4 regions of the Streptosporangium sp. NPDC051022 genome follow, and region 3 is predicted to be linked to each of the others. Evidence: predicted binding sites of a transcription regulator. Region 3 holds the regulator's gene; each other region holds the start of a gene.
What was found. The regulator HrcA, encoded in region 3, represses chaperone genes, less so after heat shock. The targets are predictions, from matches to a motif close to TTGGCACTCTCNNNNNGAGAGTGCCAA.
Positions count from the first base shown of each region.

Region 1: a site for HrcA is predicted at 1,124-1,150, ahead of groL (chaperonin GroEL). Genes of this name have one in related genera too.
Region 2: a site for HrcA is predicted at 2,084-2,110, ahead of groES (co-chaperone GroES). Genes of this name have one in related genera too.
Region 4: a site for HrcA is predicted at 2,079-2,105, ahead of AB0N02_RS31300 (DNA starvation/stationary phase protection protein). Genes of this name have one in related genera too.

Region 1 is NZ_JBFBCF010000005.1:359,286-362,898, reverse strand. Features, by position in the region: gene thrC (threonine synthase) at 1-93, shown strand, start outside; gene AB0N02_RS12765 (MoaD/ThiS family protein) at 115-390, shown strand; gene AB0N02_RS12760 (cold-shock protein) at 771-971, shown strand; gene groL (chaperonin GroEL) at 1,296-2,921, shown strand.
Region 2 is NZ_JBFBCF010000001.1:682,598-686,210, reverse strand. Features, by position in the region: gene groL (chaperonin GroEL) at 1-1,592, opposite strand, end outside; gene groES (co-chaperone GroES) at 1,683-1,994, opposite strand; gene AB0N02_RS03250 (MarR family transcriptional regulator) at 2,178-2,705, opposite strand; gene AB0N02_RS03245 (NAD(P)/FAD-dependent oxidoreductase) at 2,813-3,613, shown strand, end outside.
Region 3 is NZ_JBFBCF010000007.1:125,890-129,502, forward strand. Features, by position in the region: gene AB0N02_RS15135 (16S rRNA (uracil(1498)-N(3))-methyltransferase) at 1-198, opposite strand, end outside; gene dnaJ (molecular chaperone DnaJ) at 337-1,479, opposite strand; gene hrcA (heat-inducible transcriptional repressor HrcA) at 1,492-2,505, opposite strand; gene AB0N02_RS15150 (hypothetical protein) at 2,691-3,461, shown strand.
Region 4 is NZ_JBFBCF010000023.1:87,487-91,099, reverse strand. Features, by position in the region: gene AB0N02_RS31310 (VIT domain-containing protein) at 1-1,251, opposite strand, end outside; gene AB0N02_RS31305 (MerR family transcriptional regulator) at 1,248-2,069, opposite strand; gene AB0N02_RS31300 (DNA starvation/stationary phase protection protein) at 2,183-2,650, shown strand; gene AB0N02_RS31295 (MarR family transcriptional regulator) at 2,877-3,332, opposite strand; gene AB0N02_RS31290 (SPW repeat protein) at 3,489-3,613, shown strand, end outside.

The sequences.
Region 1 (3,613 bases), on a different contig from region 3:
GGCCTGAAGACCCTTGACGCGGTGGCGGGCCAGGCGCGTCCCACCGCCGTCATCCGGCCTTCTCTCGACGCGTTCCGCGCGGTCGTCGCCTGAACTCCTGAAAGGTACTGAATTATGAGTGTTTCTGTGCGGATTCCGACGATTCTCCGTACGTACACCGGTGGCGAGGCCGAGGTGAACGGCGAGGGCGAGACCCTGCGGGACGTTCTCCAGAAGCTCGACGCCGACTTCCCGGGGATCGGTGCCCGTATCCTCGATGAAACGGGCAAGATCCGTCGTTTCGTGAACGTCTACGTCGGTGATGAGGACGTCCGTTTCGCCGACAACCTCGACACCGCCACGCCGGCAGGTGTCCAGATCTCCATCATCCCCGCGGTCGCCGGAGGCTGAGCCCCGATCTCCCGGTGGTCACCGAGGGGTGATCGCCGGCGACGGCCCGAGGCGCTCACTGCACCGAAACGGCACTCATAGGACACATTTCCGCACCCGCACCGGCCTGGCCGTGTGCGGGTGTCGTGTTTTGTGATGCAAGCTCATATTTGTGGCATCGAGATATAATGTAATATTTAACTAACTAATCGTGATAGCAAAACTATGTCTGCGTGTTGAATGCGTCCGTAAAGCGGTAGTTTGCTGGTTGACTCTGTTGCCCTACGGTCTCCCACAGGTATGGTCGAGGACGATCGACGTAGGCGATGTCTCCGCCTCGGAGATTGAGGACCTCGCGAAGGAATGGGCGGCGTCCTCAAGTCCAGTAAGAGGAGTCGGAAGTGGCGCAAGGCACCGTCAAATGGTTCAACGCGGACAAGGGCTACGGCTTCATCGCGGTAGACGGTGGTAAGGATGTTTTCGTCCATTACTCCGCGATCATGATGGATGGCTATCGTGCGCTCGAACAGGGCCAGCGGGTCGAGTTCGAGATCACGCAGGGACAGAAGGGACCTCAGGCGGAATCCGTTCGAGCAGTCTGACCCGGCCTCTCCGTCAGCTCGTCGGGAACTGCCGGAGGGTCACGTGGCAGCGCAGTCCGCGAGGATCCCCTCCGGCTCGTAGGCCCGGCTCGTCGTTTCGATCGGCGGGCCGGGCCTTCGCCTAAGCTGTGACCAGGTCAAACGGACCCTGGCTTGCACTCGACAGGGGAGAGTGCTAAACAGTTGCTTAGCACTCCCTGCCGGTGAGTGCCAAACCTGGATCGAGACGATGGGGTCCGCCGAACGGAGTCGCGGACCCACATGCCGTCGCGGGCGTCGGCTCGATCTGGTGCAAGCCACCCTGTGTTTGGGAGGTCTAGCCGTATGGCAGCCAAGATGATCGCGTTTGACGAGGACGCCCGGCGCGGTCTCGAGCGTGGTATGAACCAGCTCGCGGACGCCGTCAAGGTGACCCTCGGCCCCAAGGGCCGTAACGTCGTTCTGGAGAAGAAGTGGGGCGCCCCCACGATCACCAACGACGGTGTCTCCATCGCCAAGGAGATCGAGCTCGAGGACCCGTGGGAGAAGATCGGGGCCGAGCTCGTCAAGGAGGTCGCCAAGAAGACCGACGACGTCGCGGGTGACGGCACCACCACCGCCACCGTGCTCGCCCAGGCTCTGGTGCGTGAGGGTCTCCGCAACGTCGCCGCCGGCGCCAACCCGATGTCCCTGAAGAAGGGCATCGAGGCCGCCGTCGAGCGCGTCTCCGAGGAGCTGTCCAAGCTGGCCAAGGACGTGGAGACGAAGGCGCAGATCGCCTCCACCGCCTCCATCTCCGCGGGCGACCCGCAGATCGGCGAGATGATCGCCGAGGCGATGGACAAGGTCGGCAAGGAAGGCGTCATCACCGTCGAGGAGAGCAACACCTTCGGCCTGGAGCTTGAGCTCACCGAGGGCATGCGCTTCGACAAGGGCTACATCTCGCCCTACTTCGTCACCGACCCGGAGCGTATGGAGGCCGTCCTCGACGACCCGTACATCCTCGTCGTCAACTCCAAGATCTCCGCCAACAAGGACCTGCTCCCGGTCCTCGACAAGGTCGTGCAGGCCGGCAAGCCGCTGCTGATCATCGCCGAGGACATCGAGGGCGAGGCCCTGGCCACCCTGGTCGTCAACAAGATCCGTGGCCTGTTCCGCTCGGTCGCCGTCAAGGCTCCGGGCTTCGGCGACCGCCGCAAGGCCATGCTGGGCGACATCGGCATCCTGACCGGTGCCCAGGTCATCAGCGAGGACCTGGGCCTGAAGCTGGAGTCCACCACGCTGGACCAGCTCGGCCGGGCCCGCCAGGTCATCGTCACCAAGGACGAGACCACCATCGTCGACGGCGCCGGTGACGCCGAGCAGATCGCGGGCCGGGTCAACCAGATCCGCGCCGAGATCGAGAACACCGACTCCGACTACGACCGCGAGAAGCTGCAGGAGCGCCTGGCCAAGCTGGCCGGTGGCGTGGCCGTCATCAAGGCCGGCGCCGCGACCGAGGTCGAGCTCAAGGAGCGCAAGCACCGCATCGAGGACGCCGTCCGCAACGCCAAGGCGGCCGTCGAGGAGGGCATCGTCCCCGGCGGTGGTGTCGCGCTGCTGCAGGCCGGCGCCAAGGCGTTCGACAAGCTCGAGCTGTCGAACGACGAGGCCACCGGTGCCGCGATCGTGAAGAAGGCTCTGGAGGAGCCGCTGAAGCAGATCGCCGTCAACGCCGGCCTCGAGGGCGGCGTCGTGGTGGAGAAGGTGCGCAACCTCACCCCGGGTGAGGGCCTGAACGCCGCCACCGGCGAGTACGTCAACCTGTTCGAGTCGGGCATCATCGACCCGGCCAAGGTGACCCGCTCGGCGCTGCAGAACGCCGCCTCCATCGCGGCGCTGTTCCTCACCACTGAGGCTGTCATCGCCGAGAAGCCCGAGAAGGCCGGTGCCGCTCCCGCCATGCCCGGCGGCGGCGACATGGACTTCTAAGTCCAGGCGCTTTCCCAAAGAGGCGACCCCGGGGTACCGGGGTCGCCTCTTTGGTTTTCCGGGGGACCGGATTCTTTCCGGCCGTTGTTCCGGGCCCGGTGTTCCGAAAGTGGGATTGATGTTCCGTGGCGGATAGGTGTGGAGCCAATTACCGTTCGTTTCACGACGGTTTCGAACATCGGTGAGATCGGGACGGCTCGTTTTCCCCGAGAAGCCTCATCTTTGCCGGGAAGACGGCAGAAGCTTCGCCTGTCTGGAGCATTTGGGTTGCGGGGCATAGTCGGCTGCGTTCCAGGCGTGGTGTACCAGGGCGTTGCCGTGCAGCACCATCGCGTCGGCCCGGAACGCGTCGAACCTCCTGAAACGCTCCTCGGCGGCTCGGAGGAGGGGGGTCGCGATTCCCTGGCGGCGGGTGGGTTGGGTTCTGTGGGTTCGTGCTGGGGCGGGTTCGTGCTGGGGTTCGGTGGGTTCGTGCTGGGGTGGGTTCGTGCTGGGGTTTTGTGGGTTTTGTGGGTTCGCGCTGCGGTGGGTGGGTGGTCCGGCCGGCCGTTGTTGGTTTCGGTCTGGTGGGGTCAGGCCTGCGGCCTGGCGGGCGCGGTGGCGTGTGTCCTTTTATACGCCGGCCGGACCACCCACCCACCTCCGCGCACGACTTGCTCCGCCGTACGGCGCGCAGGCCGTAGTTGGTCCCT
Region 2 (3,613 bases), on a different contig from region 3:
CCGGCGGCGGCCGGGGCCTCCTCCTCGGGCTTGTCCACCACGAGAGCCTCGGTCGTCAGCAGCATGCCGGCGATGGAGGCCGCGTTCTGGACGGCCGAACGGGTGACCTTGACCGGGTCGATGACACCCTGGGCGACCAGGTCGACGTACTCACCGGTGGCGGCGTTGAAGCCCTGGCCGACGGGGAGCTCGGCGACCTTGGTCGTCACGACGTAGCCCTCGCGGCCGGCGTTCTCGGCGATCCAGCGGGCCGGCTCGATGAGCGCCTTGCGGACCACGGCGACACCGGTCGCCTCGTCGCCGGACAGGCCCAGGTCGTCGAGGACCTTGGCGACGTGGATGAGCGCGGAGCCACCGCCGGAGACGATGCCCTCCTCGATCGCGGCGCGCGTCGCGGAGATGGCGTCCTCGAGACGGTGCTTCTTCTCCTTGAGCTCGACCTCGGTGGCCGCGCCGACCTTCAGCACGCAGACACCGCCGGAGAGCTTCGCCAGACGCTCCTGGAGCTTCTCACGGTCCCAGTCGGAGTCGGACTGCTCGATGGCGAGCTTGATCTCCTTGACGCGGTCGGCGATGGCCTGCGCGTCACCGGCGCCGTCCACGACCGTGGTGCTGTCCTTGGTGATCACGACGCGGCGGGCCGTGCCCAGGACCTCCAGGCCGACGTGCTCCAGCTTGAGGCCGACCTCCTCGCTGACGACCTCGCCACCGGTGAGGATGGCGATGTCCTGCAGCATGGCCTTGCGGCGGTCACCGAAGCCGGGCGCCTTGACCGCGACCGAGGTGAAGGTGCCACGGATCTTGTTCGTGACCAGGACCGCGAGGGCCTCGCCCTCGACGTCCTCGGCGATGACCAGCAGCGCCTTCTTGGTCTGGGCGACCTTCTCCAGCAGCGGCAGGAAGTCCGCGACCGAGGAGACCTTGTTCTGGTTGATCAGGATGTAGGGGTCCTCGAGGACCGCCTCCATGCGCTCCTGGTCGGTGACCATGTAGGGCGACAGGTAGCCCTTGTCGAACTGGAGACCCTCGGTGAACTCCAGCTCCAGGCCCATGGTGTTGGACTCTTCGACGGTGATGACACCGTCCTTGCCGACCTTGTCGAACGCCTCGGCGATGAGCTCACCGATCTTGGCGTCCTGCGCGGAGATCGTCGCCACGTGGGCGATCTCCTTCTTGTCCTCGACCGGCCTGGCGGACTCGATCAGCCTGTCGCTGACGGCCCGGGCCGCGAGGTCGATGCCGCGCTTGAGGGACAGCGGCTGGGCACCGGCGGCGACGTTGCGCAGACCCTCGCGGACCATCGCCTGGGCGAGGACGGTCGCGGTGGTCGTGCCGTCACCGGCGATGTCGTTGGTCTTGGTGGCGACCTCCTTGGCCAGCTGGGCGCCGAGGTTCTCGTACGGCTTCTCCAGCTCGACCTCACGCGCGATGGTGACGCCGTCGTTGGTGATGGTCGGCGCACCGAACTTCTTGTCGATGACGACGTTGCGGCCACGCGGGCCGAGGGTCACCTTGACCGCGTCGGCGAGAGCGTTGACACCACGCTCGAGAGCGCGGCGCGCGTCCTCCTCGAACGACAGGATCTTGGGCATGACGGTCCTCTCTGAAAGTACGTCGGCGCATCAAAGCCCCGGGCGCTCTCGCGACCCGGGGCTCGATACGTCATCTCTGCGAAGCGTGGATTACTTCTCGATGATGGCGAGCACGTCGCGGGCGGAGAGCACGAGGTACTCCTCGCCGCCGTACTTCACCTCGGTGCCGCCGTACTTGCTGTAGAGGACGACGTCGCCCTCCTTGACGTCGAGCGGGATGCGCTTGTCGCCGTCCTCGTCCCAGTTGCCGGGGCCCACCGCGAGGACTTTGCCCTCCTGCGGCTTCTCCTTGGCGGTGTCCGGGATCACAAGGCCGGAAGCAGTGGTCTGCTCGGCCTCAAGCGGCTGGACCACGATGCGGTCGCCGAGCGGCTTAACGGGAACCTTGGTGGCGGTCGTCACGTCGGACCTCCCCTTCAGATTTGAATGATCTAGAAGAGGCGACCAGCGGTCTGCCGTCGCGGGTGTCAGACCTGCCTCGTCGCATGTATCTGGCACTCTCACCGGGAGAGTGCCAATACGGAACAGTATGCAAGGTGGCCTTGACAGTCAACACGAAGCGCCCTCATGCACCGTACGCGAACGTCAAACCCTCCGCCGCCCGGCGGCCGGCAGGCCCCTGACGCGCTCCACTTCGCTCTCGTACAGCCCCCTGGAGCGCCGCAGGAAGTCCAATACGATCCGCAACTCGGCGTCGGTGTAGTTCGCGGCCACGCGGCCCCCTCTCTCGACGATGGGCCCGTACAGCTCCGCGACCCTGTCCCGGGTCTCCCGCGTGGCGCGCACGACCACCTTGCGCCGGTCCCCCGGGTCGGGGGAGCGCGTCAGATATCCCGCCCTCTCAAGGCGATCGAGCATCGCGGTCACGCTGCCCGTGGTGAGCCCCAGCTCGCCCCCGAGAACGCTCGGCGTGACGGTTTCGCGCCGGATCAGGACCTCGAGGCAGCGCAGGTCGGTCCTGTTCACCCCGAGGCAGACGGCGACCGCCTCGTCGAAGGCGTCGACCGCCGCCTGTCCCGCCTGGACCTCCTCCCCCAGCGCCCCTCTGAGATCTTCCTCACCGCCGCCCCCGTCCCGCGCCGTCCAGAAGTCACCGGAATTTTCTCTTGACATTCAAGTCTCTCTACAATCAAGCTAAATATGTCTCGAACATCAAGATACAAGGCGTTCGAGGAATCCGTACAGCACACCCGCGAACCCCTTCCCGGCAGGAGCCTCCAATGTCCTCTCCGCACGTGATCGTCATCGGCGCCGGCACCGGCGGGATGTGCCTGGCCCACGGCCTGCGGCGCGCCGGGATCCCGGTCTCCGTCTACGAACGCGACCGCACCCGCGCCGACGGTGTGTACGGCTACCGCGTCGGCATCGACCCGACCGGCAACCACGCGCTGAGGGAGTGCCTGCCACGGGAGCTGTTCGACACCTACACCGCCACCTGCGCGAGGCCGCCCGCCCACCTCAACGTGCTGACGGAGAGGCGCAAGACGATCGCGTCCTTCCCGCTGCCCGACAACCACGACCCCGTCGACAGTGAGCGCTCCGTCTCCAGGATGACCCTGCGCCAGGTGCTGCTCACCGGGATGGAGGACGTCGTGCACTTCGGCAAGGCCTTCACCCACTACGAGCGCAACGACGACGGCACCGTGACCGCCTTCTTCGCCGACGGCACCTCGGCGACCGGCGACCTGCTCGTCGCCGCGGACGGCACCGGCTCCAGGGTTCGCAGGCAGTACCTGCCGCACGCGGAGATCAAGGACACCGGGGTGATCGCGGTCTCCGCCAAGGTCGAGGTGACCCCGAGGACCAGGGCGCTGCTGCCCGACGAGGTCTTCAACGGGATCTCCCTGACCTTCGCACCGAAGGGCCGGTTCTGCATCTGGCACGTCATGGAGTTCAAGTGGGACCGCGACGGCACGGTCAAGCACGGCATCGGCGGCAACGACGCCGAACTGATCGGGCGGTGGCCCGGCCTGCTGTACGACAACACCCGCGACTACATCAACTGGGGCTTCTCCGCCTCG
Region 3 (3,613 bases):
CACCTCGACGCGGAGCGAGTCCTTGCCCGCGTCCCGGACCACGCACTCGGCCACGGTCCCCGCGCCGTCGGTGAGGTCGAGCCGCTCTCCGGCGCGCAGCCGCCGTACGGCCGCCGCGTGACGCCCCTCGGGACCGCCGAAGGTGAACTCCGGCCGGGCCAGGTCGTCCGGCTCGGCCAGGAAGACCGGGACCGTCATCGGCCCTCGGCGGTGTGCGAACGCGGCCCGCCGTGTGAACCCGGCCCCGCGTGCGGACGCGTCCCGGTGCGCGGGCACGGGCGTGCCCCAGGGCCGGTCCCGCCGGCGGTCACCGGGACGGTGACCGCCGAAGCCGGGTCAGCGGCCATTGAAGGCGTCTCTCAGGCGGGAGAAGAAGCCCTGCTGCCCCGGCGCGAACTTGCCCGGCGGGCGCTCCTCGCCGCGGAGCCTGGCCAGCTCGCGCAGAAGCTCCTCCTGCGCCGGGTCGAGGCGGTTGGGCGTCTCGACGTTGACGTGGATCAGCAGGTCGCCCCTGCCGGTCTCGTTGAGGCGCTGGATGCCCCGGCCGTACAGGGGGATGGTCTGGCCCGACTGGGTGCCCGGGCGGACGTCCAGATCCTCGGTGCCGTCGAGCGTCTCCATGCTCAGGGACGTGCCGAGCGCGGCCGCGCTCATCGGGATCTGCACGGTGCAGTGCAGGTCGTCGCCGCGCCGTTCGAAGATCTCGTGGGGGCGCTCGACGATCTCCAGGAACAGGTCGCCGGGCGGGCCTCCTCCCGGGCCGATCTCACCCTCGCCGGCGAGCTGGATGTGGGTACCGTCCTCGACACCCGCCGGGATGCGGACCTTGATGGTCCGCCGGGTGCGGACCCGCCCGTCGCCGGAGCACTCCTGGCAGGGGTTGCGGATGATCGAGCCGAACCCGCCGCACTGGGGGCAGGGGCGGGAGGTCATGACCTGCCCGAGGAAGGACCTGGTGACCTGGGAGACCTCGCCCCGGCCGTGACAGACGTCGCAGGTGTCGGGGTGGGTGCCGGGCGCCGCGCCCGAGCCGGTGCAGACCTCACAGAGCACCGCGGTGTCGACGACCAGCTCGCGGGTGGTGCCGAAGGCCGACTCCCGCAGGTCGAGCTCCACCCTGATGGTGGCGTTGCGGCCCCGGCGGGCACGTGAGCGGGGACCCCGGCCCCCGCCGCCGCCGGCCGCGCCGAAGAAGGCGTCCATGATGTCGCTGAACGGGAAGCCCGCGCCGAAGCCCCCCGCGCCCGCGCCGCCCGAGGAGAACGGGTCGGCGCCCATGTCGTACATCTGGCGCTTGTTGGGGTCGGACAGCACCTCGTAGGCCTGCGTGACGTCCTTGAACCGCTCCTGGGTCTCAGGATCGGGGTTCACGTCGGGATGCAGTTCTCTGGCCAGGCGGCGGTAGGCCTTCTTGATCTCCTCCGCGCTGGCGTCGCGCCGCACCCCTAGGGTGCCGTAGTAGTCGCTCTTCGTAGCCACTTAGTTGCCCTCTTAGGATGCAGCCAGGATCTGGCTGACGTAGCGTGCCACCGCGCGCACCGCGCCCATCGTGACCGGGTAGTCCATACGTGTCGGCCCCAGCACACCGAGCCGGGCCAATTGCCTGTCCCCCGAACCGTATCCGGCGACGACGATCGACGTGCCCTGAAGACCCGTATAGGGATTCTCCGAGCCGATCCGCACCGTCAGCGCCGACAGGTCCGAGGTCTCACCGAGCAGGCGCATGAGCACCACCTGCTCCTCCAGGGCCTCCAGCACGTCGCGGAGCCCGACGGTGAAGTCGGCCCCCGCGAGGTTGGCGGCCCCGGCAAAAACGATCTTCTCATCGTGCCGGTCCACCAGGGACTCCAGCAGCACCGACAGGATCGTGGCCGCGAGCGGCCGGTCCTCCGCCGGAAGGCGGTCCGGCAGGTCCGCGACCTTGTCGGGGACACCGGCCAGCCCGCAGCCGTCCAGGCAGGCGTTGAGGATCGCGCGCAGATGTGCCACGCGGTTCTCGTCGATCACGTCGGGCAGCTCGACCACGCGCTGCTCGACCCGCCCGGTGTTGGTGATGAGCACGAACATCAGCCGACGCTCGCTGAGCGGGACCAGCTCGACGTGGCGGACCTTGGAGTCGCCCAGCGTGGGGTACTGGACCACGGCGACCTGCCGGGTCAGCTGGGCCAGCAGGCGCACCGTGCGCATCACGACGTCGTCGACGTCGACTGCGCCCGCGAGGAAGGTCTCGATGGCCCTCTTCTCGGCGCCCGACAACGGCTTCACCTGTGAGAGGCGGTCGACGAACAGCCGGTAGCCCTTGTCCGTGGGCACTCGGCCCGCGCTGGTGTGGGGCTGGGCGATGTAACCCTGCTCCTCCAGCACCGCCATGTCGTTACGGATGGTCGCGGGCGACACACCCAGGTTGTGGCGTTCCACGAGAGCCTTGGAACCCACCGGCTCGTTGGTGGACACGTAGTCCTCGACGATGGCGCGTAGGACCGCCAGCTTGCGGTCGTCAACCAACGTGCTCACCTCCCTACCTGCGCTCGGACGGGAAAACGTCAGGTCTGGCACTCTGTGTTCCCGAGTGCCAAGTGTACGGCTCCCGCCTCCGGGGTGCGATAACACGGCACCAGGATGACGAGGAACAAGCCAGTGTCAAGTCATCTGCTATCGCCATCCAAGCGTCAAGCCCCACAATTCGGTATATGTCCAATGATTTCGGATCCCCTTCGGGTGACGCCACCGCACGCGTCCCCGGCTACGGCGCCCCCCAGCAGCCCTACGGCCAGCCCACGCAGCCCTACCAGGGCGGCGGGCAGTACCAGGGCGCCCCTCCTTCCTACGGTTACCCGCCCTCCGGCTACGGAGCTCCGCAGGGCCCGCCGCCGAAGGTGAAGGTCAAGCCCGGCATCGGCTGGATCGTCGGTGTGTGGCTGCTGTTCGTGCTGAGCGTGATCATCGGCATCGGCGGCTTCGCGGGCGGCATCTTCAGCGCGGTCACCGAGGCCGCGCCCGCCACGTCGTTCGGCTCGGGCCAGAAGACGACGGTCAGCATCGACCCGGCCGACAAGCCCGCCATCTACGTCTCCGCCGCCAAGGGCACCCAGTTCAACTGCGAGCTCGAGGGCGACCCGGGGACGGTCCGCCTCCAGCAGCCCGGCATACAGCAGACCGTGACCAGGGACGGCGTCCTGTGGGAGCTGGCCCTGCGGATCGGGGTGGACAAGGCGGGCGACTACCCGCTGACGTGCACCACGTCGGGCGAGGCCACGGACGCCAAGTTCGGCGTGGGCAAGGAGATCGTCGCGACCTCCGTGGTCGGCGGCACGCTCATACTGATCGGCGTGCCGAGCATCGGCTTCCTGCTGGCCGTCATCGTGACGATCGTCGTGCTGGTCAAGCGGAGCGGCGCCCGCAGGCGCCAGGCGGCCGCGGCGGCCGGTCAGTGGGGACACCCGGGACCGTACGGCGGGTGACGGCCCGGGGGCCGCGGGGCGGATGACGGAGCGGAGCCGTACGGCGGACGGCGGACGGCGGACGGCGGACGGCGGACGGCGGACGGCGGAGCGAAACCACGCGGAACGGCGGCCCGAGTGCGCGGCGGTCGTCGGAGGCTTTTGCTACCGTC
Region 4 (3,613 bases), on a different contig from region 3:
GTCCCTGCCGGAGTCACCGGCACCGGCATCGGCACTGTCACCGTCACTGTTCCCGGCGGGGGCGGCGAGCAGTGTGACGGCCCGCTCCAGCGGCTCCAGCATCTCGGTGCCGCCCCTGGCCTCCAGGCGGGCCAGGTGTTCGACCGCCCGGTAGCGGTTGCGGTCGGACGCCTCGGACAGCCCCTCGCCGAGCCCCTCGGGATGCTCGACCACGGTGTCGAAGGAGAGCACGGCGAACCGGTCGCCGCTCACGAGCGTGTCGACGATGCGGGCCGCCGCGCGCCTGGCGGCGACCATCTTCCAGCCGGACATGCTGCCCGAGCGGTCCAGCACCAGCACGACGTCCTTGGCCCTGGCCGTGGCACCCGCGGGATCGGGGACGACGGTCAGCGTGAACGTGCCCTCCCTCTCGTCCTCCGTCTCGTCCTCCGCACCGCCGGTCCCCTCGTCGGGGACCAGCGCCAGCGACGTCGAGGCGTCGAAGTACAGCCGCAGGATGAAGTCGCGGTCCAGCCGCTCGCCGGGGCTCAGGCGGACGGTGCCGCCCTCCTCCCGGACCACGTGCAGGCTGGAGCGGACCTCGCGCAGTTCCAGGCCCGCCGGGTCGACGGAGACAGCCAGCGACAGCCGTACCGGGCTGGGGAAGCCGGGCAGCAGCACCGGCGGCGTGATCCGGGAGGCGTCGGGCACCGCGTCGGTGTCCGGAGCCCAGCCGTCGCCGGCCTGCTCGCCGTCGAGCGGGGTGCCGGGGATGTAGCGGGGGGCCACGACCAGCGGGAAGCGGAAGGTCGAGGCGCCGTCCTCGTAGGGGAGCGGCTGGTCGAGCGTGAGGCGTACGGTGACCCGCTCGCCGGGCACGATGTTGCCGACCCTGATGGTGAAGACGTCGGGGCGGTCCTCCTCGGCGATCGCCGCCCGCCTGCCCTCGGAGATCGCCTGGTCGTAGTCGGCCCTGGCCTGGCCGCGCTCCTTGAGGGTCCCCTCGATGACGTGCCCGTCGGCCTCCATCCTGAAGGAGGTCACCGCGGCCCGGTCGGGCAGCGGGAAGACATAGGTCGCCTCGAGCGCCACGTCATGGGGGTTGCGGAAGCCCTGGACCACCTCGACCCCGGCGACCAGGCCGGACACGGCGGCGGTCACGTCCACGCTCTCCAGCGGCAGGTTGCCGCGCTCGGTGACGAGCGCCCCCAGCCCGGCGTCCGCGACCGGCTCGCACTCCTCGGGGCGTAGCGTCGTGATCTCGGTAATCATGGCTGGTTCCCTTCCTGGTCCTGCTGATGCTGCGGGTTTGCGGGGACGAGGTCGTGCTCACGGAGGACCGAGAGGAGCGCCTGGGAGGCGGCGCCGATCTCGGCGAGTGCTTCCGGCGACGGGGTACGGCCGCCGCCGTCGAGCAGCAGCGTCACCCCGGCAGCCAGCCGTACGCCGTGGACGGCCACGGGGGACGGGGACGGCGCGCTCCGGGTGTGCGGTGGGGCCTGCGGGGCGCCCCGGGGGGCGGCCGCGCGGGGCGCCCCCTCCGAGGCAGCGGGCTCTGAGGCGGCGGGCTCTGAGGCGGCGGGTCGCGTCGTGGTGCCTGCCGGGGCGGAGGCGGTTCCTGTCGCGGCGGCGGGGGCGGCGAGGGGGCCGGAGGCGGCGTCCGCAGCGGTGTTCGCGGTGGCGTCCGCGGTGGTGTTCGCCGCGGTGGCCGACGGCCCGGCCCAGAATCGGGGACGCCCGGTCCGGGGCGCGGTCCTGTCCGGCTCGCCGTTTCCGCCGGAGGCGGCGTCCTGGAGACCGGCGACCGCCTCCAGCGCCTGGTCGGTCGCCCCGGCCAGCTCGGCCTGGATCTCCGCGATGGTCCGGCCCTCCGCCTGACGGCGCTTGACGGCGATGAGCTGGAGCAGGTGGCGCCTGCTGTACAGCGCGACGCGGCCCCGGCGGGCCGAGGGCGGATCGAGAAGGCCGATCGTGGCATACCACCGGATGAGGCGCTCGTTGGGCGTGTCCCTGACCCGCCCGTTGAGCTGAGCGGTCGGGGACAGTGCCGCGGAGGCCCGCTCCGCCAGTTCACCGATGGTCCATTCCATGCTTCGATAGTGACACTGTCATCGTGACACTGTCAACATAAGGTGGAGATAGGTGGGTAGGGACGTTTTAGGACAAATAGGAAATTGATCCTGAAACAGGGGGAGGACACCGTATGTCCGCGATCACCAGTCCGCTCAAGGGTGAGGACAAGAAGGTCGTCACCACCGCTCTCCAGGGAGCGCTCGTCGACCTCCTCGAACTCTCGCTTCTGGGCAAGCAGGCCCACTGGAACGTGATCGGCCACCACTTCCGCTCGCTGCACCTGCAGCTCGACGAGATCGTCGCGGCGGCCCGGGAGCACGCCGACACCGTCGCCGAACGGGCGGTCGCCATCGGGGCCAACCCCGACGGGCGCGCGTCCACGCTCGCCAAGACGAGCGAGGTGCCGGAGATAGAGGCGGGTTACATCAACGACGGCAAGGTCGTCGCCGCCATGACGGACATCCTCGGGTCCGTCATCCGCAGGATGCGCGAGCGCATCGAGGCCACGGAGAAGCCCGACCCGGTGACCCAGGACATCCTCATCGAGATCACTCAGGACCTGGAGAAGCAGCACTGGATGATCGAGGCGCAGCGCTAGACCGTCTCCGCCGCCCGGAAGACGTCCCGGCCCGACGGGGCCGGGGCGCCCGCGCCTGTCCGCGGGGCGTGCGCGGGTCTTCGGCCGGGCCGTCCGGGGCGGGTCCTGCGGTGAGGACGGTCGCGGAGCCGTACCGGTGTCCGGGGATCGTCGTCAGGTCGTCGGGTTCCGTGACGTCCCGCGCCGTCCTTCACGGCGGGCCGCCGCGTCCTGAGAGACGTCGTCCTCAGGACGCGGCGGGCGCCATCGAGGCGTTCGGGACGGTCGACGCCTGCTCGACCAGCATCTTGATCAGAGGGGCCAGCCGCTGGAGCTCTTCCAGATGGGTGGCGCTGAGCAGGGTCAGTTTCTTCTCGCCCGCACCGGTGAGCGCGAGGCGCACAAGCCGGCGGTCGTGGCCCTCCCCGCGCTTGCGGGTGACGAGGCCGAGGTGCTCCACGCGGTCGATCAGCTGCACGGTGCTGTGGTGCCGCGTGCACAGGTATTCGGCGAGCTCTCTGATGGTGGGTCCCCGGGGGTCGGAATGCCCTCGGATCGCCAGCAGCAACTGGTGCTGGGTGGCGGTGAGTCCCACCTCGGCCGCCCGCTCCTCGCTCCAACGCAGGAAGCGGCGGACCCCGACCCGGAACGCCAGCAGCTTCGCGTAGTCACGGTCGGTGAGACAAGCGGGTAGTGACTTCATACTCATAATCTCCTGGCATGATATTATCACAAAGTGATATATGAGCCGGGCGCCGGCGAGGGGGATACGGCTCCACGCCGCAACTGATCGCGGTCGCCTCGCTCGAGCAACCTCACGCACGCGCGCACGCTGCGTTCGGAGAAGGTGGTGAAAGACATGGCTGATCAGGCCATGAGGCTGCACCCCGACATCGCGGAGTTGCGGGCGAAGTACGAGCTCGCCTCAGAGGCGCCGACCGCCAAGGTGATCGCCGGCCTCGCATTCCTGTCTGGGCTCTACCT